One region of the Mesorhizobium sp. B2-1-3A genome, then DNA from elsewhere that is predicted to be linked to it. Evidence: riboswitches for the same ligand, from Rfam matches in the RefSeq annotation. Region 1 holds a riboswitch; the other holds the start of a gene.

Region 1 (11,992 bases):
GCCTTGCCGCCTTGACCACCCGTGCGGTTCGCGACGGCGATTCCAGCGCCACATATTTGCGGTCCGCATCGCGACCGGTGACGAGCGCGCGCCAGAAGAAAAAACGCCAGCCGCGCGGAGGATAATGGCTGGCCCGGGCATCGACCCTGACGAAGTCATGTCCGCTTTCCCGCAACTGGCTGGTAAGCAACGTGCAGGAAACCTTGAAACCATTGCTGGCCGGATAGGGATGGCTGGCCAACCAACTTCTGCGAAAGGCGCAATTGTTGGCGTTCATTGCCCGCCTGGAGGCGAAACGCTGATCCCCGTCGCGCAGCGGGAAGAACCACAGCAGTGCAAAGGTGCGCGAGGCGAAATCGTCATGGCCGAGATAGGTGTAGCCGCTCACGGCCATCGTCTTCGGGTCCTGTAACGGTTCAAGGAGCGCCGACAGCCAGCCGCTCTCCATAACCGTGTCGGAATCGCAGAAAACCACGATGTCGCCCGTGGCCAATCCAACGCCCGCGTTCTTGATCTCATAGTATCGGCTGCCGGTGCTGGCGCTGAAGACCAGATTGGCGACGGCGTCAAGTCGCGGAACAAGTTCGGCGATACGCTGCTGGAGGAGCGGCGTCTCGGTATTCTCTCCGCTGTGAACGACAATAACCTCCGGCTTGGGGTGCCGATCGTCAGTCGTTGCGGCCTCTATTTCCCGCGCCAAGGCGCGGAATGAAGCGCCGATCTCATCTTCATTGATGGATTGGGCATTTTCCATTTCGACTACGATTGAATAGGTCTGGGATTTGCGTTCCATGCCCCGCCCAAGCATTACGTTCGGCGCGACGCTACAAAGACCATCTTCACATGTCATCCAAAGACGCGAAATCCGGCTGGTCTGAAACGCCGATTTTGGGCCTCCGCGCCCCAATAGCAACACCCTGGCAAGTCTGAGGGGATGCGGTTCCGCTCGCGCTCAAGCGCTGATTCGTGCACGGCATCGATGTTGGCCTATTACCTCAGGCGTAATCGAGTCTCGTCACCTCCCTTGGCAATTTGCAGCCATGAGACCGGCAAATCGGCCGCTCGACAAGGGAGTTACGTCATGACCGCCTACGCCGTTGCCCATATGCGCCAAGTCAGGATGGGCCCGCAGATCGTCGAATATCTGCACAGGATCGATGCCACGCTGGAACCGTTCGGCGGCCGCTTCCTGGTCCATGGCGGCAATCTGGAGGTGATCGAGAACGATTGGCCGGGCAACCTCATCATCATCGAGTTTCCCGACCGGCGGCAGATGCGCCGGTGGTATGATTCGCCCGCCTATCAGGCAATACTGGCCCTGCGCACGGACAATTCCCGATCCGATGTGGTGTTCGCCGACGGTGTCGAGCACCCGCACAAGGCCACGGATGTCCTGGGCTAGACGTTCCATGCCTTACCGCTTCAGCAAGAACACCGCTTGCTGGCCGAAGAAATTCCAGAACCACCAGGGCATCGACAGGCCGATCTTCTGGCCGGCTGCGTCGAGCGCGGTCGCCTTTTCCACCGTCGCGCCGAGCTCATCGCACAGGTTGACGAAGTCGCGGATGGTGCAGAAGTGGATGTTGGGCGTGTCGTACCAGGAATAGGGCAGGTCCTGGGTCACCGGCATGCGGCCCTTGACGAACAGCGACAGGCGCACCCGCCAATGGCCGAAATTGGGGAAAGAGACGATCGCCCTGTTGCCGATCCTGAGCAGTTCGTCGAGCACCAGCTTCGGGTTGCGGGTCGCCTGCAAGGTCTGCGACAGGACGACGAAGTCAAAACCCTTGTCGGGATAGAATTCGAGATCCTTGTCGGCATCGCCCTGGATGACAGAGAGGCCGCGCGCCACGCATTCGTTGACGCCGCGCTGCGACAGTTCAAGCCCGCGGCCGTCGACCTGTTTGGTTTCCTGCAGCAATTCAAGCAAGGAGCCGTCGCCCGAACCGACGTCGAGCACGCGCGACTGTGGCGGAATGAGGTTGGCGACGACCTCGAGGTCGACGCGCTGGCTGCCGTTGACGCTCATGATGTCGCCTCCTGTATGGCGCATGAGCCTGATCCTGAAAGTCTGCAACTTTGCGGGGTCATGCGCTTAGCCCTCTGGCGCGGGCCGCGGAGCCGATGAAGCCGTTGATGGCGGCGAACAGTTCCGGCTCGTCGAGCAGGAAGGCGTCGTGGCCGCGATCGGTCTCGATCTCGACGAAGGATACCGAGGCGCCGGCGGCGTTGAGCGCGTGCACGATGGAGCGGCTCTCCTCGGTCGGAAACAGCCAGTCCGACGTGAACGACACCAGGCAGAAACGGGTCTTGGTGCCGGCAAAGGCATCCGCCAGCCTGCCGCCATGATCGGCTGCGAGGTCGAAATAGTCCATCGACCGCGTCATGTAGAGATAGGAGTTGGCGTCGAAGCGGTCGACGAAGGTCATGCCCTGGTGGCGCAGATAGCTTTCGATCTGGAAGTCGGCGTCGAAGCCGAAAGTCAGGTGGTCGCGATCCTGCAGATTGCGGCCGAATTTACGGTGCAGGGCGGCTTCCGAGAGATAGGTGATGTGGGCCGCCATGCGCGCCACCGCCAGACCCTTTTCCGGGCGCTTGCCATGCTCGAAATACTTGCCGCCATGCCAGTCCGGATCAGCCATGACGGCTTGCCGGCCGACCTCGTGGAAGGCGATGTTCTGCGAGGAATGGCGGGCACCCGTAGCGATCGGCAGCGCCGAAAAGACGCGCTCGGGATAGCTCGACGCCCATTCCAGCACCTGCATGCCGCCCATTGAGCCGCCGAGCACGCAGAACAGCTTCTCGATGCCGAAATGGTCGATCAGCATCTTCTGCGCGCGCACCATGTCGCGAATGGTGATGACAGGCAGGTCGAGCCCATAGGGCTTGCCGGTGAGGGGATTGGTCGAGGCGGGACCGGTGGAGCCCAGGCAACCGCCGATGACGTTGGAGCAGATGACGAAGAAACGGTTGGTGTCGATGATCCTGCCGGGGCCGATCAGCACTTCCCACCAGCCCGGCTTGCCGGTCACCGGGTTGGTGTTGGCGACATGCTGGTCGCCGGTCAGCGCATGGCAGACGAGAATGGCATTGGAGCGGGCATCGTTCAGCGTGCCATAGGTCTGGTAGGCGATCTGGAACGGCGACAAAAGCGTGCCGGCGTCGAGCTTGAGCGGCTGGTCGGGCCCGAAGCGCAACACCGGGCTCGACGGTTGGTCGGCCTCGTTGTTGGTCTTTCCTGCACGCAGAGCGGCCATTCACGTACTCACTTGCTGCATCGTGCCCAACGAAAATCGCCGCCGATGCGTTTTGTCCGGCCGGCCGCGGACAATAAAAAACCGGCATTGCCATTCGCAAAGCCGGTTACGTCACGCAAACGGCCCTTTAGCGAATTGTTTAACGTGGCTGCAAGCCGACCGGCCAAATCACCACGGAACTGTCACCGTCCTTCTAGAACTCGCCCGCCTCGCCGTCAATGCCGGAGGTTGGGCCGGCTGCTGGCCCCACCGCCGCCTCTCGACATTGCCGGCCATGGCTTGTATTTCCGCTGCGGCCTCCGGATGGAGGCATTTTCGACGGATTTTGCAAAAAATGAACCAGACACCGGATCAGGCACGTCCAACCCCGCGCGCGGGCATCATGGACATAGACGCCTATGTGCCCGGCAAGAGCACGGCGCCGGCCGGTGTCGCCAAGGTCTACAAGCTGTCGTCGAACGAGAACCCGCTCGGTCCGTCACCGAAGGCCATCGAAGCCGCCCGCGACGTCGCCGCCAAACTCGACATCTATCCCGATGGCACCGCCAGGCGGTTGCGCGAGGCGATCGCCGAGGTGCATGGCCTCAACGCGCAGAACATCATCTGCTCCAACGGCTCCGACGAGATCCTCGGCCTTTTGGCGCAGACCTATCTGGCGCCCGGCGACGAGGCCATTTTCACCGAACACGCCTTCATGGTCTACAAGATCTACATCCAGTCGGCCGGGGCCACCCCGGTTGTGATCAAGGAGACCGAAGAGCGCGCCGACATCGATGCGATGCTGGCCGCCGTCACGCCGCGCACGAAAATCGTGTTCCTCGCCAATCCCAACAATCCAACCGGCACCTATGTGTCGTTCCAGGAGGTGCGTCGCCTGCATGCCGGCCTGCCCAAACATGTGCTGCTGGTGCTCGACGCGGCCTATGCCGAATATGTCCGCCGCAACGATTACGAAGCCGGCATCGAGCTGGTCGGCAGCGCGGAGAACGTGGTGATGACGCGCACCTTCTCCAAGATCGGCCTTGGCGGAGCGCGGATCGGCTGGATGTACGGGCCGATGCACATCGTCGACGCCATCAATCGCGTGCGTGGTCCCTTCAACGTCAATGCGACGGCGATCGAGGCCGGCATCGCCGCGATCCGCGACCGCGCCCATGTCGAGCGCAGCGTGTCGCATAACGAGACCTGGCTCACCTGGCTGAGCGCGGAGATGACCGGGCTTGGGCTGCGGGTGACGCCCAGCGTCGGCAATTTCCTCCTCATTCATTTTCCAGACGACCAGAAGCATTCGGCGGCGGCGGCGGACGATTACCTGACAGCGCGCGGCTACATATTGCGGCGCGTTTCCGGCTACGGCTTTCCCAACGCGCTGCGCATGACCGTTGGCACCGAAGAGGCCAATCGCGGCGTCGTCGCCGCGCTCACGACATTCCTGAAAAGCTAGAACGCCCGAAAGCTCTAACGCCATGACATCACCGATGTTTGAGAAGATCGCGCTGGTCGGCATCGGCCTGATCGGCTCGTCGCTGGCCCGCGTCATCCGCCGCGAGGGCCTTGCCGGCCACGTTGCCATCTCGACCCGCAGCGCGGCGACGCTGGCGCGGGCGCAGGAGCTTGGGCTGGGTGATTCCTATACGACCGACGCCAAGGAAGCGGTCCGCGACGCCGATCTGATCATCGTCTCGGTGCCGGTCGGTTCGTCCGGCGCGGTGGCGCAGGAGATCGCGCCGGCGCTGAAGAAGGGCGCGATCCTCACCGATGTCGGCTCGACCAAGGCCTCGGTCATCGCGCAGATGCAGCCGCATGTGCCTGACGGCGTGTATTTCATTCCCGGCCATCCGCTGGCGGGTACCGAGAAATCCGGACCGGATGCCGGTTTCGCCGACCTGTTCGACAATCGCTGGTGTATCTTCACGCCGCTGCCAGGCACCGATCCGGGCGCTCTGGAAAGGCTGTCGGAATTCTGGCGCCGCTGCGGCGCCAACATCGACACGATGGACCCGCAGCATCACGACATGACGCTCGCCATCGTTTCGCATTTGCCGCACATCATCGCCTACAACATCGTCGGCACCGCCGACGATCTGGAATCGGTGACCAAGACGGAAGTGATCAAATATTCCGCCTCCGGCTTTCGCGACTTCACGCGCCTGGCCGCCTCCGACCCGACCATGTGGCGGGACGTGTGCCTGCACAACAAGGACGCCATCCTCGAAATGCTGGCGCGGTTCTCGGAAGACCTGGCATTCCTGCAGCGGGCGATCCGCTGGGGCGACGGCGATAAGCTGTTCGACCTGTTCACCCGCACCCGCGCGGTGCGCCGCTCGATCATCGAGGCGGGCCAGGACATTGATGTGCCCGATTTCGGCCGTCAGGCGATCGAGCACCCGTCGAAGAATTAGGCTGTTTCAGGCCATGTCGCCGCGACCATGGCCAGTGTCTCGGCCCGGTCCGGCGCACCGAGCCTGCCGCCGAAGCGCAGGCACTTGAGCGCGGCGGCGGCACTCGCAAAACGCATGGCCTGTTCGACCGGCATGGCTTCCGCCAGCCCGACGGCAAAGGCGCCGTGAAAGACATCGCCGGCGGCGAGCGTGTCGACCGCCTTGATCCCTGGCGCAGCGACATGGCGGGATGATCCGGCCGCGCGATCGAACCACCAGGTGCCCGCCGCGCCGCCGGTGACCGCGACGAGGGCATCGGTGCGGGAGGCGAGGTCAGTGCAGGCGCGCCCCAGGTCCAGCGCCTGGCCGCATATGATGCGGACTGCCGGCTCCGAGGCAACGATGTGAGAAGCCAGCGGCAACAGCCGCTCCAGCACCGCCAGCGGCGCGGTATCGGCGTCGAGAATCGCAGGCCGGCCGGCGGCGCGTGCCGTCTTCAGGGCAAGGGCCGCCGCACCCGGCCAGCGCACGTCGGCCAGCACGGCATCGAATGCCGCGATGTCGGCGAAAGGCAAAGAATCGGGATCGGTCTGGGCCAAGCTGTCATAGAAAGGCACGATGATGCGTTCGCCATGGGCGTCGACCAGGATCGATGCCAGCGCCGAGCGGGCGCCGCTGACGCGGCGCACGTAGCTGCAGTCGACGCCTTCGGCCTCGATCCCGGCAATCAGTTGATCGCCGACCGGATCATCGCCGGCACTCGCCCACAGCGACACGTCGGCGCCCAGGCGATGCGCTGCGCAAGCAGCGCTGGTGGCCATGCCAGAAGCGATCTGGACGCCGTCGGAGGCGATGAATTTTCCTTGATGCGTGGGCAGTGTCTCGACACGCAGGATCGTGTCCAGCGTCAGCGCGCCGACACTCAGGAGCCTCGCTGGTCTTGCCATGGCAGCGCTATTGAACCGGCTTGATCTTGCCGAGCGGGATGAAGCCGAGCGAGGCCTTGCCCTTGACCACCTTCAGCGGCATCGATGGTTCGCTGCCAAGCAGCGCCAACGCCGCGAAACCCTGTTCGATCGCGTTCTTCTGCTCGGGTATGGCGCCGGCAAGGATGGATGCCACAGCCTTCGGATCCTTGATCCTGATCATCAGGTCGGCATCTACAAGGCCTTCGGCATCGACCGACAACGGCCCGGAAACGGTAACTCTCGCCGTGCCCGACGACAAATCGAGGTTGCGAATATCGACCCTCTGGCCGCGCAGGCTCTTCACCTGCGTTCCGATCAATGCGACGCCGTTCTTCAGCGTGGCATCGCCGCTGGCATCGAGCGCCGGCAGCACGCGCCCGCCGATCGCATCCGGGTCGATCTCCAGATCGGTGAAGCTGCCGACATAGTCGAGATCCACGCCGTTCGGCTGCAACTGGCCGGCTGCCCTGCCGGCGCTGAACAATTCCACCGGATCGGTGTCGTCGGCCGGATCGGTCTGGCCGGACAGGCCCTCCGCCTGCAGCGCAATGCGCCGCGGCAGCGGCCATGACAGTTTCACGTTGGCCTGCAGATTGTCCCAGTCGATCCACAGCGGCACCATGCCGGGGACTGAGGTCCTGAGCGGGCCGCGCAGATCGGCGACCGGCGACAAAGGCTGGATGATCTGGGCGACGGCATTGAAGGAGCCGGCCGAGGCCGCGATGTTCTTGGCATCGTCCTCATACGCCAGGTTGTCGCAAGAGACGGCAAAGCTCAGGGGATAGCCGGTGACCTGGAGATTGGCGCAACCGGCTTCGATGCCGCTCTTGTTGAGCGTGGCAACCGCCTTGTCGGCTTCAGCCCGGACCCTGCTGGCCAGGTAGAACCAGCCGCCGCTGTAAATGGCAAACAGCACAATGACGAACGTCACAAGCCAGAACAGGCCGCGACGGGACTTTGGTTGGCGTTCGTCACTTGACGTCATGCTTTGGCTCTCATTAACGCATGGGTATTGGCGGACGGACCTTCGATTCCGACAACACTGGGCAGACAGAGACGAATAGGTAGCCGGGGACGGTTGGAAAAAACACCGGTTTCCGGTGCGGTGTAGCCATTCTTTTTGCAATCAGGCGCGGCGATATGGGCGATTTTTGGGTGTTTGGCTACGGTTCGCTGATCTGGCGGCCGGGTTTCGCGCATATCGAGACACGCCGCGCCCAGCTGCACGGCTACCGCCGCTCGCTCTGCGTCTATTCCTTCGTGCACCGCGGCACGCGCCAGCGGCCCGGATTGGTGCTCGGCCTCGACCATGGCGGCTCCTGCGTCGGCCTGGCTTTCCGTGTGCCCGGGGAATTGCGCGACGAGGTCATCGCCTATCTGCGCGAGCGTGAACTCGTCACATCAGTCTATCTCGAACGCACCCTCAAGGTCCGGCTCGACGGCGGCGGTATGGTCGAAGCCGTGGCCTACATCGTCGACCGCAAACATGAGCAATATGCCGGCGCGCTGGACACGGCGGACGCGGCGGCGCTGGTGCGCGGCGCGGTCGGCCAGTCCGGCAACAACGAGGATTATGTACTCAGCACGCTGAAGCATCTGGAAGCACTTGGCATCCGCGACCATTGGCTGGAGGAGGTGGCGCGGGGGATAGCGCCTTTGTGAAGCGCTGGCTCTGCGGAAAAAGCGACCAGGCCTTTGATCTCGGCGAGGCAAGACCTAGGTTAGGTTCCGAACCCAGCCAGCGGGCGGCGTCCGCCCGGTCTTAATCATCACGGAGATTCGTCTTGCAGAAACGCCGTCTCGGTCGCACCGACCTGTCCATCGCGCCGCTGGTTCTGGGCGGCAACGTCTTCGGCTGGACCGCCGACGAGAAGACCTCGTTCGACCTGCTTGATCGCTTCGTCGGCGGCGGACTCAACGCGATCGATACCGCGGACGCCTATTCGCGCTGGGTGCCGGGCAACCAGGGCGGTGAATCGGAAACCATCATCGGCAAATGGATGAAGGATCGTGGCAACCGCGACAAGGTCGTGGTGATCACCAAGGTCGGCTCGGATATGGGGCAGGGCCACAAGGATCTGTCCGCCGCCTATATCGAGAAGGCTGTCGAAGCCTCGCTGAAGCGGCTGCAAACCGATGTCATCGACCTCTATCTGTCACATTGGCCGGATCCGGCCACGCCCTACGAGGAAACCCTTGGCGCCTACGAGAAGCTGCTTGCCAAGGGCAAGGTCCGCCATGTCGGCTGCTCGAACCTCGACGCCGGCCAGTTGCGCGCCGCACTCGATGTGGCGAGCCTGCGCAGCCTGCCGCGCTACGAAGTGCTGCAGCCGGAATACAATCTCTACGATCGGTCCTCCTTCGACGGGCCGTTGCGCGATCTGTGCGTGGCCGAGGATATCGGCGTCATCACCTATTTCAGCCTGGCCAAGGGTTTTCTGAGCGGCAAATATCGCAGCGAGGCCGATCTTGGCCAAAGCGAGCGCGGCGAAGATGTCGGCAGTTATCTAAACCCGAGGGGCATGCGCATTCTTGCCGCCCTGGACGCGGTATCTGCCAGGCATTCCGCGAAGCAGGCGGAAGTCGCCCTTGCCTGGGTTATCGCGCGGCCAGGCGTTACCGCACCGATCGCCAGCGCCACCAAGCCGAGCCAGATGGACAGTTTGATCAAAGCTGCGTCGCTGAAATTGACCGCCGGTGACATGGCCGAGCTCGACAAGGCGAGTGGCTGAAGCTTCCAGCCGCTCTCCACGCACGAACGTCCAAGACCACGCTCCTGTCCTGCCATAGCGTCCTGTGCTCGTGGCAAGACAGAGAGCGCAATGACGGAGCCGCTTCTTTCGCAACCGGAGTTTTGGCGACCGCTGCTCGCGCTGGTGCTGGCCGCCACGGTGGTCATGGGCAGTCCGGGGCCGGCAACGATAAGCGTTACCGCTGTCGGTGCCGCCTTTGGCCTGCGTGATTCGCTGCGCTATGCCTGCGGGATCGTGCTGGGCACGGTCGCCGTGCTGCTGGTCGTGGCGACAGGGGTCACGGCCGCCCTATCCTCGATGCCGAGGCTGGCGCCGGTGCTGGTTGTCGCGTCCGCCGCCTACATCCTCTATCTCGCCTTCAAGATCGCTACGGCACCGCCGCTGGCGGCACGCGCGGCCGAGGCTTCACGCCCGACATGGCTGGCCGGTTTTCTGCTGGCTGTCGCCAACCCGAAAGCCTATGTGGCGATCGCCGCTGTCTTTGCCGGCGCCTCGTCGAAGCAGGGTGCGGCAGAGCTTGGTCCATGGCTGAAGCTGGCGGTTCTGGCAGGGATGATCGTTGTCATCCACGCAGTGTGGCTTCTCGCCGGTGCGGCGTTCGCGCGCTTCCTGCGCAAGCCCGTTACTTCCCGGATCATCAACCTGGTTTTTGCCGCCACGCTGGTGCTGACCACGGTGCTGGCTGTTTACGGCTGATTGCCCGGCCGGACGGCCTTCACGGCTTCGCGCCGAGCTCCCGCAGCCGCTTCACCGCCGTTGGCGGCAGGGCCGGCGGGTTAGGTGCGCGCGATGCCTCGATGAGAAGCTGATCGCAGGCGGCTTCCGTCTCGCCGATCAGCCGCGCCATGAACTCGTCCTTGCCGAGGCCCGGCGGAATCGCCGGCAGGAAACGCGCCTTGATGGTGCCGGGATAGCGCAGGAACTTGCGGCGCGGCCAATAGAGGCCGGCGACATGGGCGACCGGCACCACCGGAACGCCAAGCTGCGCGTAGATTTCGACGATGCCGTATTTGTAGGCCGGCTCGTCGCCCGGCGCCCGGCGCGTGCCTTCGGGATAGATGATCAGCTGGCGTGGGTTGCGCGCCATCTCTTCCTTGGTCGCCGCGACCACCGCCTTCAAGGCCTTGGAGCGGCTGCCGCGATCGACCGGGATCATGCGCATCTTCATGATGTACCAGCCGAAGAACGGGATCCAGGTCAACTCGCGCTTGAGGATGTAGAGCGGGTCCCGGAGGAAAGGAAAGAAGGCGATGGCGTCCCAGAACGACTGGTGCTTGGGCGCCAGGATGAAGGAGCCCTCGGGCAGGTTTTCCTGCCCGGTGATGTCGTTCTTCGTTCCGGCGATCTTGTCATAGAGCCACATGCAGCTGCGCGACCAGAATTTCGGCACGAACCAGGCGCGGTGGCGGGGCGACAGGAAATAGTATGGGGTCCAGAGGATCATCTGGACGATCAGATTGACGTAGAAGACGAAGTTGAACGCCAGCGATCTGACATAGAGCATGGGGGAGGTCCGGTGAGGAAGTGTGCGTTGGTTACACCAAGCAGCGGCAAAAAGGAAACAGGGCGATGCGGCTCATTACTACCAGGTCGCCTGCGCCAGACGTTCCCTGAGGCGTGGGGCGGCAAAGTCGAGGAAGGCGCGCAGTTTCACCGGCAGCCGGCCCTGGCCGGCGTGCACCAGGTTTACCGGCCACGGCTCGGGCTCGAAATCCCTGAGCACAGGCCGCAACGTTCCTGAGCGTACAGCGGCAACGATCTGGTAGGAAAGCACGCGCGTCATCCCGACACCGGCAATAGCGGCATCGATCGCCGCCTCCGCGGTGTTGACCCGCAGCCTTGAGCGGACCGGGACAGGGACGTCAGCCTTTTCCACCGCGAAGGTCCAAGTGGCGAGTGAGCCAAGGCCCTCGAAGGTGATGCAGCTGTGCGTCTCGAGATCTCCTGGGGTCTTCGGCGTGCCATGCTCGGCCAGATAGGCGGGGCTCGCGCAGACAACATGACGGATAGAACCGAGACCGATGGCGACCATGCGCGAGTCCGGCAGCCGGCCTATGCGGATGGCGAGGTCGATATGGTCCTCGGCCAACTGGGCTATCCTGTCGCCAAGCGTCAGGCGGATGTCCACTTGCGGGTAGGCGGCGAGGAACGCGGTGACGATCGGCAGCACGTGAAGTCGGCCGAAGACGATCGGCGCGGTGATGATCAGTTCGCCGGTCGGGGCGCTGTATTCGCCGCCGGCGACGCGTTCGGCCTCGCCGACGTCGTCGAGAATGCGGCGGCAGGCGGCAAGGTAGGCGTCGCCCGCGTCGGTCAGTGTCAGCCGGCGTGTCGAGCGGTTCAGCAGACGTGTCTGGAGATGCCGTTCCAGATCGGAGACCTTGCGGCTGACGGTCGCGAGCGGAACGCCCGAACGGCGTGCGGCGGCGGAAAGGCTACCGGCCTCCACCGTCGCGACGAAAAGGGACATGGCCTCGAGGCGATCCATCATTTCTTCCAGAAATTGGAAGGATTGATTGCAAATATGCCATCTACATCCGGCAAGTGGAAGAGTGCAAATAAGCGGTGTGACCAACAGGGAAATCGCAATGCCGCGCATCACCACGCCCTCGTCCATCGCCGCTGCTCCCGCA
Region 2 (11,992 bases), on a different contig from region 1:
GCTAACTTTGGCAAGTGGCCGCGCGTAGACCCGTCACGTGCGTGAAAGATAATCTCATCAGTTCGGCGCCGCCCCTCATTGCGTGCCGGGCATTTCTCCCCGTGTAGTGACGGGGAGAAAGACGCTCAATTCACCGTCCGTCTCGTTCCCGGCAGATCCAGCGAAAAGGCCGGGATGGCGATGTCGAATGTCTCGCCGCGCTTGTTGCGCATCGTATAGCGCCCGACCATGATCCCTGACGGCGTCGAGAGCGGGCAGCCCGACGTGTATTGATAGCTGTCGCCGGGATTGAGTTCGGGCTGGTCGCCGACAACGCCGGGGCCTCGCACTTCCTCGACCCGGCCGGCGCCGTCGGTGATGTGCCAATAGCGCGACAGAAGCTGCACGAATTCGTCCGACTGATTGTCGATCGTTATCTGGTAACCCCAGACATAGCGGTTCTCGGAAGGATCCGAACGGTCCTCGAGATAGAACGGCCTGACCTGCACTTCGATGTTGCGCGTGACTGCGCGGTACATAAGCGGCTCCAAAACGATATCGAGCATGATCCCGAAAAGTGGACCGGTTTTCCCGGCCAAACGGTTTCCGCCTGTCCAAAGATCATGCTCAAACAAACAAAACTTTCGGCCCTCCAGGCGAGGAGGTCAACGTGCGCGTCTTGTCGCGCTCGTCCTCGAAAGGCAGGTGCCGGCAAAGAATGTCATTTAAGTGACACATGACAATGGTGGTGTGCGCGAACCGAGCGACTCGGCGCTCTGTCGAACTGTTGAAAGCGGCCACACCGCGGCCCGTCTCTTCTGGAGCGCCCAGATCTCGATGGAACTCACTATCATAGCCGCCTCGCTTTCGACTGCTCTTATCCTTTCAAACGCTGCCAGCATCGCGCTGGCGGCCTCACAGCTGAAACGGCGCACTACGATCTCGCCGCCAGCCGGCAAATCGCAGCCGGTGTCGATTGTCGTGCCGTCGCGTGGCGTCGAGCCGTTCACGCACGAGACGCTGGAGCGCGCCTTCTCGCTCGACTGGCCGCGCTACGAGTTGATCTTCTGCGTTGCCCATGCCGATGATCCGGTGGTCGGGTTGATCAGACAAGCCATTGCCCGTTTCCCCAAGCTGCCGGCCCGGCTGTTGATCGGTGACGATCGCGTCAGCGCCAATCCCAAGCTCAACAATTGCGTCAAGGGTTGGGAAGCCGCGCGGCACAAATGGGTCATCCTGGCTGATTCCAACGTGCTGATGCCCGGGGATTACATCCAGCATCTGATGGCGGCGTGGCGGCCAAACACGGGCCTTGTCTGCTCGACGCCGATCGGCTCGCGGCCGGATGGCTTCTGGGCCGAGGTCGAATGCGCCTTCCTCAACACCCTGCAGGCCCGCTGGCAGTATGCCGGTGAGGCGCTCGGCCTTGGCTTTGCCCAGGGCAAGAGCATGCTTTGGAACAAGCCGATGCTGGATGCCAATGGCGGCATCCGCGCGCTGGCCGCCGAAATCGCCGAGGACGCCGCCGCGACCAAGCTGGTCAATGGGCTCGGCCTGCGCGTCAATCTCGTCGCCTCGCCCTTCGAACAGCCGCTTGGCCGGCGCACGCTTGGCGAGATCTGGTCGCGCCAGGCCCGCTGGGCGCGCCTGCGCCGCGTCACCTTTCCGCTGTTCTTCGCACCTGAAATCCTGACCGGCGCGGTGGTGCCGCTGGTGCTTGCGCTGGTTGCGGCGGCAAGCGCCGGCTTCAGCCTGCCGCTGACGGCCGTCGCCGTGCTGGCGGCCTTCTACTTCCCGGAATGTGCACTGGCCTGGTCCAAGGGCTGGTACCTGTCGCCGCGCATGGTCGCGGCGATCGTGGTGCGTGACCTGATCCTGCCGGCGATGTGGGCACGCGGCTGGCTCGGCGGCGCCGTCGACTGGCGCGGCAATGCGATGACCATCGGCACCAAGGCCGCCGAACTTGAAGAGGCGCCGTCGCGAGCCTGAATCCGCCGCAGGCGACGCTGCCTGGACGGCCTGCTATTTGGCGGCTTTCAACGCCTGTGCGATGTCTTCCAGAAGGTCGTCGGTGTCTTCCAGGCCAGCAGACAATCTCAGCGTACCAGGCCCGATGCCGAGTTCGGCGCGGGCCTCGTCGCTTAAATTCTTGTGCGTCGTCGTCGCCGGATGGGTGATCAGGCTCTTGGCGTCGCCAAGGTTGTTCGAGATCAGCACGATGTCGAGTGCATTCTGCAGGGCGAAGGCTGCCTGCTTGCCGCCCTTGACATCGAGGCAGATCAGCGTCGAGCCGCCCGACATCTGCTTCTTGACGATATCGGCCTGCGGGTGGTCGGCGCGGCCGGGATAGATGACACGAGCAATCTGCGGCTGTTCGGCGAGAAAATCGGCGATCCTGCCGGCGCTCTCCGTCTGCTGGCGCACGCGCAGCGGCAGCGTCTCCAGGCCCTTCAGCAACGTCCAGGCATTGAAGGGCGACAGGCTGGGGCCGGTGTGGCGGAAATAGTCGTGCAGGTTCTCGTCGATCCACTTCTTGTCCGACAGGATCACGCCGCCGAGGCAGCGGCCCTGGCCGTCGATGTGCTTGGTCGCCGAATAGACGACGATATGCGCGCCAAGCTGCAACGGCTTCTGCTGCAAAGGCGTGGCGAAGACATTGTCGACGACAAGCCGCGCGCCGATTGAATTGGCAAGCGCGGCGACGGCTGATATGTCGACCACTTCCAGTGTCGGATTGGTCGGGCTTTCCAGGAAGAACAGCTTGGTGTTGGGCCTGACCGCCTTTTCCCAATTGGCGATGTCGGTGCCGTCGACCAGCGTGGCCTCGATGCCGTAGCGCGGCGCCAGCGTCTCGACCACCCAGCGGCAGGAGCCGAACAGCGCGCGCGCCGCCACGATATGGTCACCGGCCTTGACGCTGCACAGAAGGGCCGCCGTCACCGCGGCCATGCCCGACGCCGTGGCGCGCGCATCCTCCGCGCCTTCGAGCGCGCACATGCGCTTTTCGAACATGTCGACGGTCGGATTGGCGTAGCGCGAATAGATGAAACCTGGTTCCTCGCCCTTGAACCGGGCTTCGGCCGCCTGCGCCGTTTTGTAGACATAGCCCTGCGTCAGATACATCGCCTCGGAGGTTTCGCCGAAGCCGGAACGCAGGGTTCCGCCATGCACGAGGGCTGTCTGAGGCTTCCAGTTGCGCTTCTTGGTGCTCATCGCTTTTGTTCCAGACACAAAAAAACCGGCCGCGAAAGTCGCAACCGGTCCATACGGCCTTGCGGCCCGACGGTCCTTTAGCGACTTGTTTAACGTGGCTGCAAGCCGACCGGCCAAATCACCACGGGATAACGACCCTTTAGACCCGTCCCACGCTTGCGTCAATTGCCGGCTTCATTAAGAGGTTTGTACCAAGCGGGTTCGACAAAGCCTGCCCTCTAGGAGCGAAGCCTTGCGAGAGACGGGCATTCTTCCCGATCAGGACATTTCGGCGCTGTTCCAGTCCGGCGCGCTGAAGTCGCCGCGTGCCCTCGATGCCGACCAGATCCAGCCGGCCAGTCTCGATCTGAGACTCGGCGACAGGGCATGGCGGGTGCGGGCCTCCTTCCTGCCCGGCCCCAATCACAAGGTTTCGGAGAAGCTCGACCGGCTGAAGCTGCACGAGATCAATCTTGCCGACGGCGCGGTGCTGGAAACCGGCTGCGTCTACATCGTGCCTCTGCTTGAAAGCCTGGCATTGCCGGCGGAGATTTCCGCCTCGGCCAATCCGAAGAGCTCGACCGGGCGGCTCGACATCTTCACCCGTGTCATGACCGACCGAGGCCACGAGTTCGACAAGATCGCCGCCGGCTACAATGGTCCGCTCTATCTGGAGGTCAGCCCACGCACCTTCCCGATCGTGGTGCGCACCGGCTCACGCCTGTCGCAGATCCGCTTCCGCACCGGCAATGCGCTGCTCTCGGAGGCCGAGCTGCACGAACTCCACCGCGCGCAAATGCTGGTCGCCACCGAGCCGCCTAACATTTCCGGCGGCGGCATCGCGCTGTCGATCGATCTCAATGGCGACAGTGACGGGCTGGTCGGCTACCGCGGCAAGCATCACACCGGTCTCGTCGACGTCGACAAGCGCGCGGCGCAGGATGTCGTCGATTTCTGGGAGCCGATCCACAAGAGCGGCGCGGGCGAACTGGTGCTCGACCCCGACGAATTCTACATCCTCGTCAGCCAGGAAGCGGTCCACGTGCCGCCGCTCTATGCCGCCGAGATGACGCCGTTCGACCCTCTGGTCGGCGAATTCCGCGTCCACTATGCCGGCTTCTTCGACCCGGGCTTCGGCCATTCGGCAGCCGGCGGCACCGGCAGCCGGGCCGTGCTGGAGGTGCGCAGCCATGAAGTGCCGTTCATCCTCGACCATGGCCAGATCGTCGGCCGGCTGGTCTACGAGCACATGCTGAAGCGCCCGCAGGCGCTCTACGGCACCGATCTGGGCTCCAACTACCAGGCGCAAGGCCTGAAGCTGTCCAAGCACTTTCGCGCCGCGCGGTGACACTGCCAATCTCCCCCACGAGGGGGGAGATCACCACTCACAGCGCCTTTACAACCACCTTCACCGGCTTTTCGATCTCCAGCGGATTGCGCAGCGGCAGGCCGAAATCCCCCGCCTCGATCTCGAACACATCGCCGGCCTCGGTCTTGACCCCGTCGGCGAAGGACAGTGTCGCGGTACCGAACATATGCACATGCACGTCGCCCGGCTGGCGGAACGCCGAATATTTGAAATGGTGATGTTCGAGATTGGCGATGGTGTGCGACATGTTCGCTTCGCCCGACAGGAACGGTTTTTCCCACAGCATCTTGCCGTCGCGTACGATGCGCGATGTGCCGCGGATGTCGGAAGGCAGGTCGCCGATCAGGATCTCCGGCCCGAACGAGGCATTGCGCAGCTTGGAATGGGCGAGGAAGAGATAGTTGACGCGCTCGGTCACGTGGTCGGAAAATTCGTTCGACAGCGTGAAGCCGACACGGAAGGGCGCGCCGTCGTCGCCGATGACGTAGATGCCGGCGACCTCGGGTTCCTCGCCGGCGTCCTTGGCGAAGGCCGGTGACAGGAGTGCCGCACCTGGGGCCACGGCCATGGTGCCGTTGCCCTTGTAGAACCATTCCGGCTGCACGCCGACCTGGCCTTTGGCGGGCTTGCCGCCCTCCAGGCCCATGCGGAACATCTTCATGGAATCGGTGAGCTGCTCCTCGCCATCGGTGCTCAGCTTCTTGTGCATGGAATCGCGCGTCGCCGCCGAGCCGAGATGCGTCAAGCCCGTGCCGGTGAGATGCAGGTGAGCCGGATCGGGATGGTTGATCGGCGACAACAGCCGCCCCTTCTTGTAGGCGGCGTCGAGATCGATCGTCTCGCCAAGCCCCTTGCGCTCGATCAGGGTGGCAAGGCCGACGCCTGTGCGGGCAGCTTCCATCGCCAGCGAATAGACGCTGCGGGCGCCGTTGATTATCCGGGTCTTGCCGCCGCTGCGGGCCACGACACGAATGGTCTCGGCGTCGTCGAGAATCTGCGAGATCAGCATGATCAATCCTCTCTTATTTGCCTTGGTCCGGTTGCCTTTTGACAAACCTTGACCTGCGCGGCTCGGACCTCGCCGCGCCACGGGTGAAATTTTTCGTCCGGATTGCGCTCGCGGGCTTGATCCCCTGGGGGACTTCTTGATGCCGACTATTTGCCGGCGCCATCGCGATCTAGACCCGTATGCCTTCCTTGTTGCCTCGCGGGAGCGGTTCAGCTTTGAGGAACCGAGCCGCTCCCGGTATTTTGTTTCTGTGCAATTCCTGTGGGAAAACCGTGATGCGCTTTTCCTGGAATTGCTCCTGTCAGGCCTTGTTCTTGTTGTAGACGTCAAAGATCACGGCGCCGAGCAGCACCAGGCCCTTGACCACCTGCTGCCAGTCGACGTTGACGCCCATGATCGACATGCCGTTGTTCATCACGCCCATGATGAAGCCGCCGACCACCGCGCCGATGACCTGGCCGACGCCGCCCATCGCCGAGGCGCCGCCGATGAAGACTGCGGCGATGACATCGAGCTCTGAGCCCAGACCCGCCGCCGGCACGGCCTGGCCGAGGCGGGCCGCGATGATCAGGCCGCCGAGCGCCGACAGCACGCCCATGTTGATAAACACGTAGAGCGTCAGCCGCTCGGTGTTGATGCCCGACAGCTGCGCCGCCTTGGCGTTGCCGCCCATTGCGTAGATGCGGCGGCCGATGGTCATACGCTTGGTGACGAAGACGAACAGCGAGATCAGCACGCCCATGACGAGGAGCACCACCGGCAGCCCCCTGTAGCTGGCGAACTCATAGACCAGGAACAGCGCCAGCGCGCTGGCGACCAGCGTCTTGACGACGAACAGGGGGAAGGGTTCGGCTTCATAGCCATGGCGCTCGCGCTTGCGCCGGGTGCGCAGCCCGAAATAGGCATAGGCCAGCACGGCGATCACGCCCAGCACGACCGTCGTCATATGCAGCGTCAGGCCGCTGCCCATGATTGTCTTGCCGGCGGCGTTCACCGTCGGCGGGATCAGCGTCAGCGGGCCGATCACGTCCGGGATGAAGCCGGAGCTCAGTGCCTTGAAGCCGTCCGGAAGGGGGCCCACCGAGGATCCGCCGCCCAGCAGCGCCTGGCAGATGCCGCGGAAGATCAGCATGCCAGCCAGCGTCACGATGAAGCTTGGTATCCGGTGATAGGCGATCCAGTAGCCTTGCGCCGCGCCGATAAGGCCGCCCACGATCAGGCAGACGATCGAAACCACCAGCGGATTGCTGAGCGGTCCGAGCTGCCAGATCACCATCATGTTTGCCGCCAGCGCGCCGATGAAGCCCGCGACCGATCCGACACTGAGGTCGATATAGCCGGAAACGATCACCAGCAGCATGCCCAGCGCCATCACGATGATGAAGGAGTTCTGTTGCACCAGATTGCTGAGGTTCACCGGCTTGAACAGCGTTCCCGACGTGGTGAACTGGAAGAACAGCATGATGACAATCAGCGCGATGATCAGACCGTATTCGCGCAGGTTCGCCGTCAGCGCCGAGACGGCGATGCGTGGACGCTGTTCGTCAGTGACGTTGCCTTGCGGGGCGGGGGCGCTTTCGGTGCTCATGCTGCTTTTCCTTCTCCCCGAACGATGGCGCGCATTATTTTTTCCTGGCTTGCGTCCGCCGCGGGCATTTCGCCCACGATGCGACCTTCGTTCATGACGTAGATGCGGTCGGTGATGCCAAGCAATTCCGGCATCTCCGACGAGATGACCACGATCGCCTTACCTTCCGAGGCAAGGCGCGCGATGATCGTGTAGATTTCGTACTTGGCGCCGACATCGATGCCGCGTGTCGGCTCGTCGAGGATCAGCACGTCCGGGTCGGCGAACAGCCACTTCGACAGCACCACCTTCTGCTGGTTGCCGCCCGAAAGATTGCCGGTCATCTGATAGACGCTCGATGCACGGATGTTCGTTTTCTTGCGATAGTCGTTGGCGATGGCGAGCTCGCGCAGATCATCGATGACGTTGTGGCGCGACACGCCGCCGAGATTGGCGAGTGTTATGTTGTGCTTGATATGGTCGATGAGGTTGAGACCGTAGGTCTTGCGGTCCTCGGTGACGTAGGCGATGCCGTGTTCGACCGCCCTGCTCACCGACGAGACATCGATCTGCTTGCCCTTGAGCAGCACCTCGCCGGTGATGCGGCGGCCATAGGAGCGGCCAAACAGGCTCATGGCGAATTCGGTGCGGCCAGCGCCCATCAGCCCGGCAATGCCGACCACCTCGCCCTTGCGCACGTTGATGTCGATGCCCTTGATCACCTGCCGTTCGGCATGGAGCGGGTGATAGACCGACCAGTTCTTCACTTCGAACACGACCTCGCCGATCTTGGGTTCGCGCGGCGGATAGCGGTCGTCGAGCGAACGGCCGACCATCGAGGTGATGATGCGGTCTTCCGAAATGTCTTTCTTGGCCAGCGTCTCGATGGTGCGCCCGTCACGGATGACGGTGACCTTGTCGGCGACCCGGTTGATCTCGTTGAGTTTGTGCGAGATCAGGATGGAGGTCATGCCTTGCCGCTTGAATTCGAGCAAAAGGTCGAGCAGTGCCTGGCTGTCCTTTTCGCTGAGCGACGCCGTCGGCTCGTCGAGGATCAGCAGCTTGACATCCTTGCTCAGCGCCTTGGCGATCTCGACCAGCTGCTGCTTGCCGACGCCGATATTGGTAATCAGCGTCTTGGGGTCCTCCTTGAGGCCCACCTTCTTCAACAGGGCGCTGGTGCGCTTCTCGTTGGCATCCCAGTCGATCACACCGTATCTGGCGTGTTCGTTGCCGAGGAAGATGTTTTCGGCAATCGACAGCATCGGTACCAGCGCGAGTTCCTGGTGGATGATGACGATGCCCTTGTGTTCGCTGTCATGGATGCCTTTGAACTGGCATTCCTGACCTTGAAAGATGATCTGACCGTCGTAGGTCCCCGCGGGATAGACGCCCGACAGCACCTTCATCAGCGTCGACTTGCCGGCGCCGTTCTCGCCGACCACGGCGTGAATCTCGCCTTCCTCGACACGCAGGTTGACGTTCGACAGCGCCTTCACGCCGGGGAACGTCTTGGTGATGTCGCGCATCTCCAAAATCGTCGAGGTCATTGGCGCAAGCTCCTCCGAGGCCGGCAGAAACAATACCGGGGTCGCTTGTGAACGAAAAGGGGCCCTGCGTTGCGCAGGACCCCTGACTTTACAACCGAAATTACTTCAGGTCTTCGGCCTTGATGTAGCCCGAGTCGACGACCAGCTTCTGGTAGTTCGACTTGTCGACCTCATGCGGCGTCAGCAGGATCGAGGGGACGACCTTGACGTCGTTGTTGTAGGTCTTGGTGTCGAGGCCGTCAGGCTTGCCGCCCGAGAGCACCTTGTCGACGAGTTCGACGGTGGCCTTGGCCAGGTCGCGGGTGTCCTTGAACACGGTCGAGTACTGTTCGCCCGTGATGATCAGCTTGACCGAGGCGGTCTCGGCGTCCTGACCGGTCACGATCGGCCAGGGCTGTGCTTCCGTGCCGTAACCAACGGCGCGCAGCGAGGCGGTGATGCCGCGCGACAGGCCGTCATAGGGCGACAGGACGCCATCGACGCGGCTGCCGTCCGAATAGTTGGCCGACAGGAGGTTATCCATGCGTGCCTGGGCGGTTGCCGCCAGCCAGCGCAGCGTGCCGACCTTGTCCATGCCGGTCTGGCCGGACTTGATCTTGATCGAGCCGTCGTCGATCAACGGCTGCAGGACGGAAATCGCGCCGTTGTAGAAGAAGAAGGCGTTGTTGTCGTCGGGCGAGCCGCCGAACAGTTCGACATTCCAGGGCTTGGTGTTGGGGAAGCGCTCCTTGAGGCCCTTGACCAGCGAATTCGCCTGGATCACGCCAACGCCGAAATTGTCGAAGGTGGTGTAATAGTCGACATTGGCGGTCTTCTTGATCAGGCGGTCATAGGCGACGACGACGACGCCGGCGTCAGCGGCCTTCTGCAGCGCATCCGACAGGGTGGTGCCGTCGATCGAGGCGATGATCAGCGCCTTCGGGCCCTTGGTGATTTCGTTTTCCAGCTGGCTGAGCTGGTTGGGGATGTCGTCCTGCGCATACTGCAGGTCAACGGTGTAGCCGAGAGCCTCGAGCTGGGACTTCACGGCATCGCCGTCATTGATCCAGCGCTGCGAGGTCTTGGTCGGCATCAGCACGCCGACAAGACCCTTGTCGGCTGCGTGCGCCGAGTAGGTCATGGCAGCGATGCCAAGCGCCGCGACTGCGGCCAGTGTCTTGATGATTTTCACTTAACTCTCCCTGGTTGATGGACGCGGCACCCCGGGGGTCGCGGGCCGCGCAATCGTGCAGAAGCGCCAAGGCACTGCTGCCGTCATATCGATCTCCGGTATCCTCCCATGGCCCCGAGGCACTGATTTCAATCGATACGATTTTTATCGTCGGCGACTGTTGCGTCTCGGAACGCGCTGACGTTGCCGCCCTTTTGCCATAACTGTCAAATGCGATCTTTGATGATTGCTATACCGCAAGTGGTATATGTTATGACGCGTGACGGGTCGCTGGCAAATGCCGACGGGCCGCGAGCGGAGGTAAGGGAAAACCATGGCGACGTTACCGAATCCGGTTGCGGTTTCAAACGTTTACAGCGACGTACCGGGTGACGGCGAAACCCTGCTGCGCAGCGGTCTCAGCCTGCGTCACATGCGCATGATCGTCGCTCTCGACGATCACGGCCGGGTGAGCGCGGCGGCGCAGGTCATGAACATCTCGCAGCCGGCGGCCTCGCGCATGATCGCCGAGATGGAGGCGGTGCTCGAGGTCAAGCTGTGCGAAAGGCTGCCGCGCGGCATCACGCTGACACCCTACGGCAAGGCGCTGGCCAGGCGTGCGCGCTCGATCCTGCTGGAGATGCGCGAGGTCGACCGCGAGATTTCCGAACTCAAGGCGGGCAAGGGCGGGTCGGTGTTCCTGGGTGCCGTGACGGCGCCCGCGATCGAACTGGCGGTACCGGCGATCCGCGAAATCCGCCGCATCTACCCGCGCATCGAGATCACCATGCAGGTCGAGACCTCGAATGTGCTGGCGCGCGAACTGATTGCCACGCGCCATGATTTCATCATCGCCCGCATCCCCGACGACCTCAATCCGCGGCTGTTCGAATCGCGTGTCATCGGCGTCGAGAAAGCTTGCCTGATCGTGCGCCGTGGCCACCCGCTCACCAGCGGCGGCGTGGTGCGGCTGGAAGACACCGCCGCCTATGACTGGGTTTTCCAGTCAGGCGGTTCGCCCTTGCGCCAGGCGATGGAGAGCAATTTCCTGAACCGCAACATCGCCCTGCCGGACCGGATCCTCAACACCAGTTCGCTGCTGCTCACGCTGGTCATGGTCGCGCAATCCGACGCCATCGCACCGGTTTCGGTGCAGGTGGCGAAATTCATCCAGAATCCCGACGGGCTCGCCGGCGCCATCGACGTCGTCCAGACCGAATTCGACATCGAGGTCAGGCCCTACAGCCTGATCACGGTCAGGAATCGCGTGCTGTCGCCGGCCGCCAAGATGCTGCACGATTTCATCCTGCGGGAGGTCGGTTGATGCGTGGCCACATGATTGTCGGCGGGTGAAGAGGTTGCCATCTGGCGTATTGATCGGTTTACAATGGCCCGGCAGATCCATTGCAGGACAGGCGGGTAGGGGGACGTGAAAGCGAACGTCGTCGTTGTCGAGGATGATCCGCTCGTCGCCGCTCATGTCGGACGCGGCGTGGCGGCGCATGACGGCTTGTCGTTGGCGGGCATCGCGGGCACGCTGGCCGGTGCGCGTGCTCTGCTCGAGGAGAAGGTGGACTTGTTTATTCTCGATCTTGGCCTTCCCGATGGAAGCGGGATCGAATTGATCGAGGAAATCCGTGCACGAGGCGGTCTTGAGCCGAAAATACTCGTCCTCTCGGTGCTGGGCGATCAGGATACGGTGCTGGCGGCCGTGCTGGCGGGAGCGGACGGCTATCTGCTGAAAGATATCGACAGTCTCGACATCGGCCAGCAGGCCGCCGATGCGTTGACCGGTGGTGCGCCATTGTCGCCCAGCATCGCCGCTTATGTGCTGCGTCATCTGCGCCGGCAACGGGAAGATTCGAAATCGGATGATGCCGATCCGCCGCTGTCACCGCGCGAAATCGAACTGCTCCAGCTTCTGGCGCGCGGGTACAGCAACCGGCAGGCGGCGGCCGAACTGGAAATATCGCCGTACACGATCGGCGATCATGTGAAATCGATCTACAGGAAGCTCAGGGTGAGCAATCGGGGCGAGGCCATGGTACGCGCCTTTCGCAGCGGGTTGCTACGCCTGTGACCATCATGCCCCGGCTGACGGGATTGCGCCGCGCGCTGGCAATCATTCTCGGCGCGCAACTGCTGTTCTGGTGCGCTTATGCGCTCATCATCGCCG

The links. A riboswitch is a leader RNA that binds a small molecule or an ion and turns the genes downstream of it on or off. The one in region 1 is predicted to bind S-adenosylmethionine.
Region 2: linked by a shared signal. The riboswitch ahead of FJ977_RS28195 (O-succinylhomoserine sulfhydrylase) and the one ahead of FJ977_RS14520 (homoserine O-acetyltransferase) in region 1 are both predicted to bind S-adenosylmethionine.

Annotation. Positions count from the first base shown of each region.
Region 1 covers NZ_VFWK01000003.1:654,104-666,095, reverse strand. Annotated here, with positions in the region: gene FJ977_RS14535 (glycosyltransferase) at 1-850, opposite strand, end outside; gene FJ977_RS14530 (DUF1330 domain-containing protein) at 1,082-1,402, shown strand; gene metW (methionine biosynthesis protein MetW) at 1,415-2,029, opposite strand; gene FJ977_RS14520 (homoserine O-acetyltransferase) at 2,088-3,257, opposite strand; SAM riboswitch at 3,365-3,442, opposite strand; gene hisC (histidinol-phosphate transaminase) at 3,592-4,701, shown strand; gene FJ977_RS14510 (prephenate/arogenate dehydrogenase family protein) at 4,724-5,659, shown strand; gene FJ977_RS14505 (sugar kinase) at 5,656-6,585, opposite strand; gene FJ977_RS14500 (DUF2125 domain-containing protein) at 6,593-7,591, opposite strand; gene FJ977_RS14495 (gamma-glutamylcyclotransferase) at 7,747-8,268, shown strand; gene FJ977_RS14490 (aldo/keto reductase) at 8,391-9,338, shown strand; gene FJ977_RS14485 (LysE family translocator) at 9,429-10,055, shown strand; gene FJ977_RS14480 (1-acyl-sn-glycerol-3-phosphate acyltransferase) at 10,075-10,863, opposite strand; gene FJ977_RS14475 (LysR family transcriptional regulator) at 10,942-11,847, opposite strand; gene FJ977_RS14470 (carboxymuconolactone decarboxylase family protein) at 11,948-11,992, shown strand, end outside.
Region 2 covers NZ_VFWK01000007.1:205,852-217,843, reverse strand. Annotated here, with positions in the region: gene apaG (Co2+/Mg2+ efflux protein ApaG) at 126-518, opposite strand; gene FJ977_RS28200 (ceramide glucosyltransferase) at 817-1,968, shown strand; gene FJ977_RS28195 (O-succinylhomoserine sulfhydrylase) at 2,002-3,192, opposite strand; SAM riboswitch at 3,250-3,327, opposite strand; gene FJ977_RS28190 (2'-deoxycytidine 5'-triphosphate deaminase) at 3,425-4,519, shown strand; gene araD1 (AraD1 family protein) at 4,557-5,549, opposite strand; gene mmsB (multiple monosaccharide ABC transporter permease) at 5,851-7,137, opposite strand; gene mmsA (multiple monosaccharide ABC transporter ATP-binding protein) at 7,134-8,666, opposite strand; gene chvE (multiple monosaccharide ABC transporter substrate-binding protein) at 8,767-9,837, opposite strand; gene FJ977_RS28165 (LysR family transcriptional regulator) at 10,151-11,140, shown strand; gene FJ977_RS28160 (response regulator transcription factor) at 11,246-11,896, shown strand; gene FJ977_RS28155 (ATP-binding protein) at 11,902-11,992, shown strand, end outside.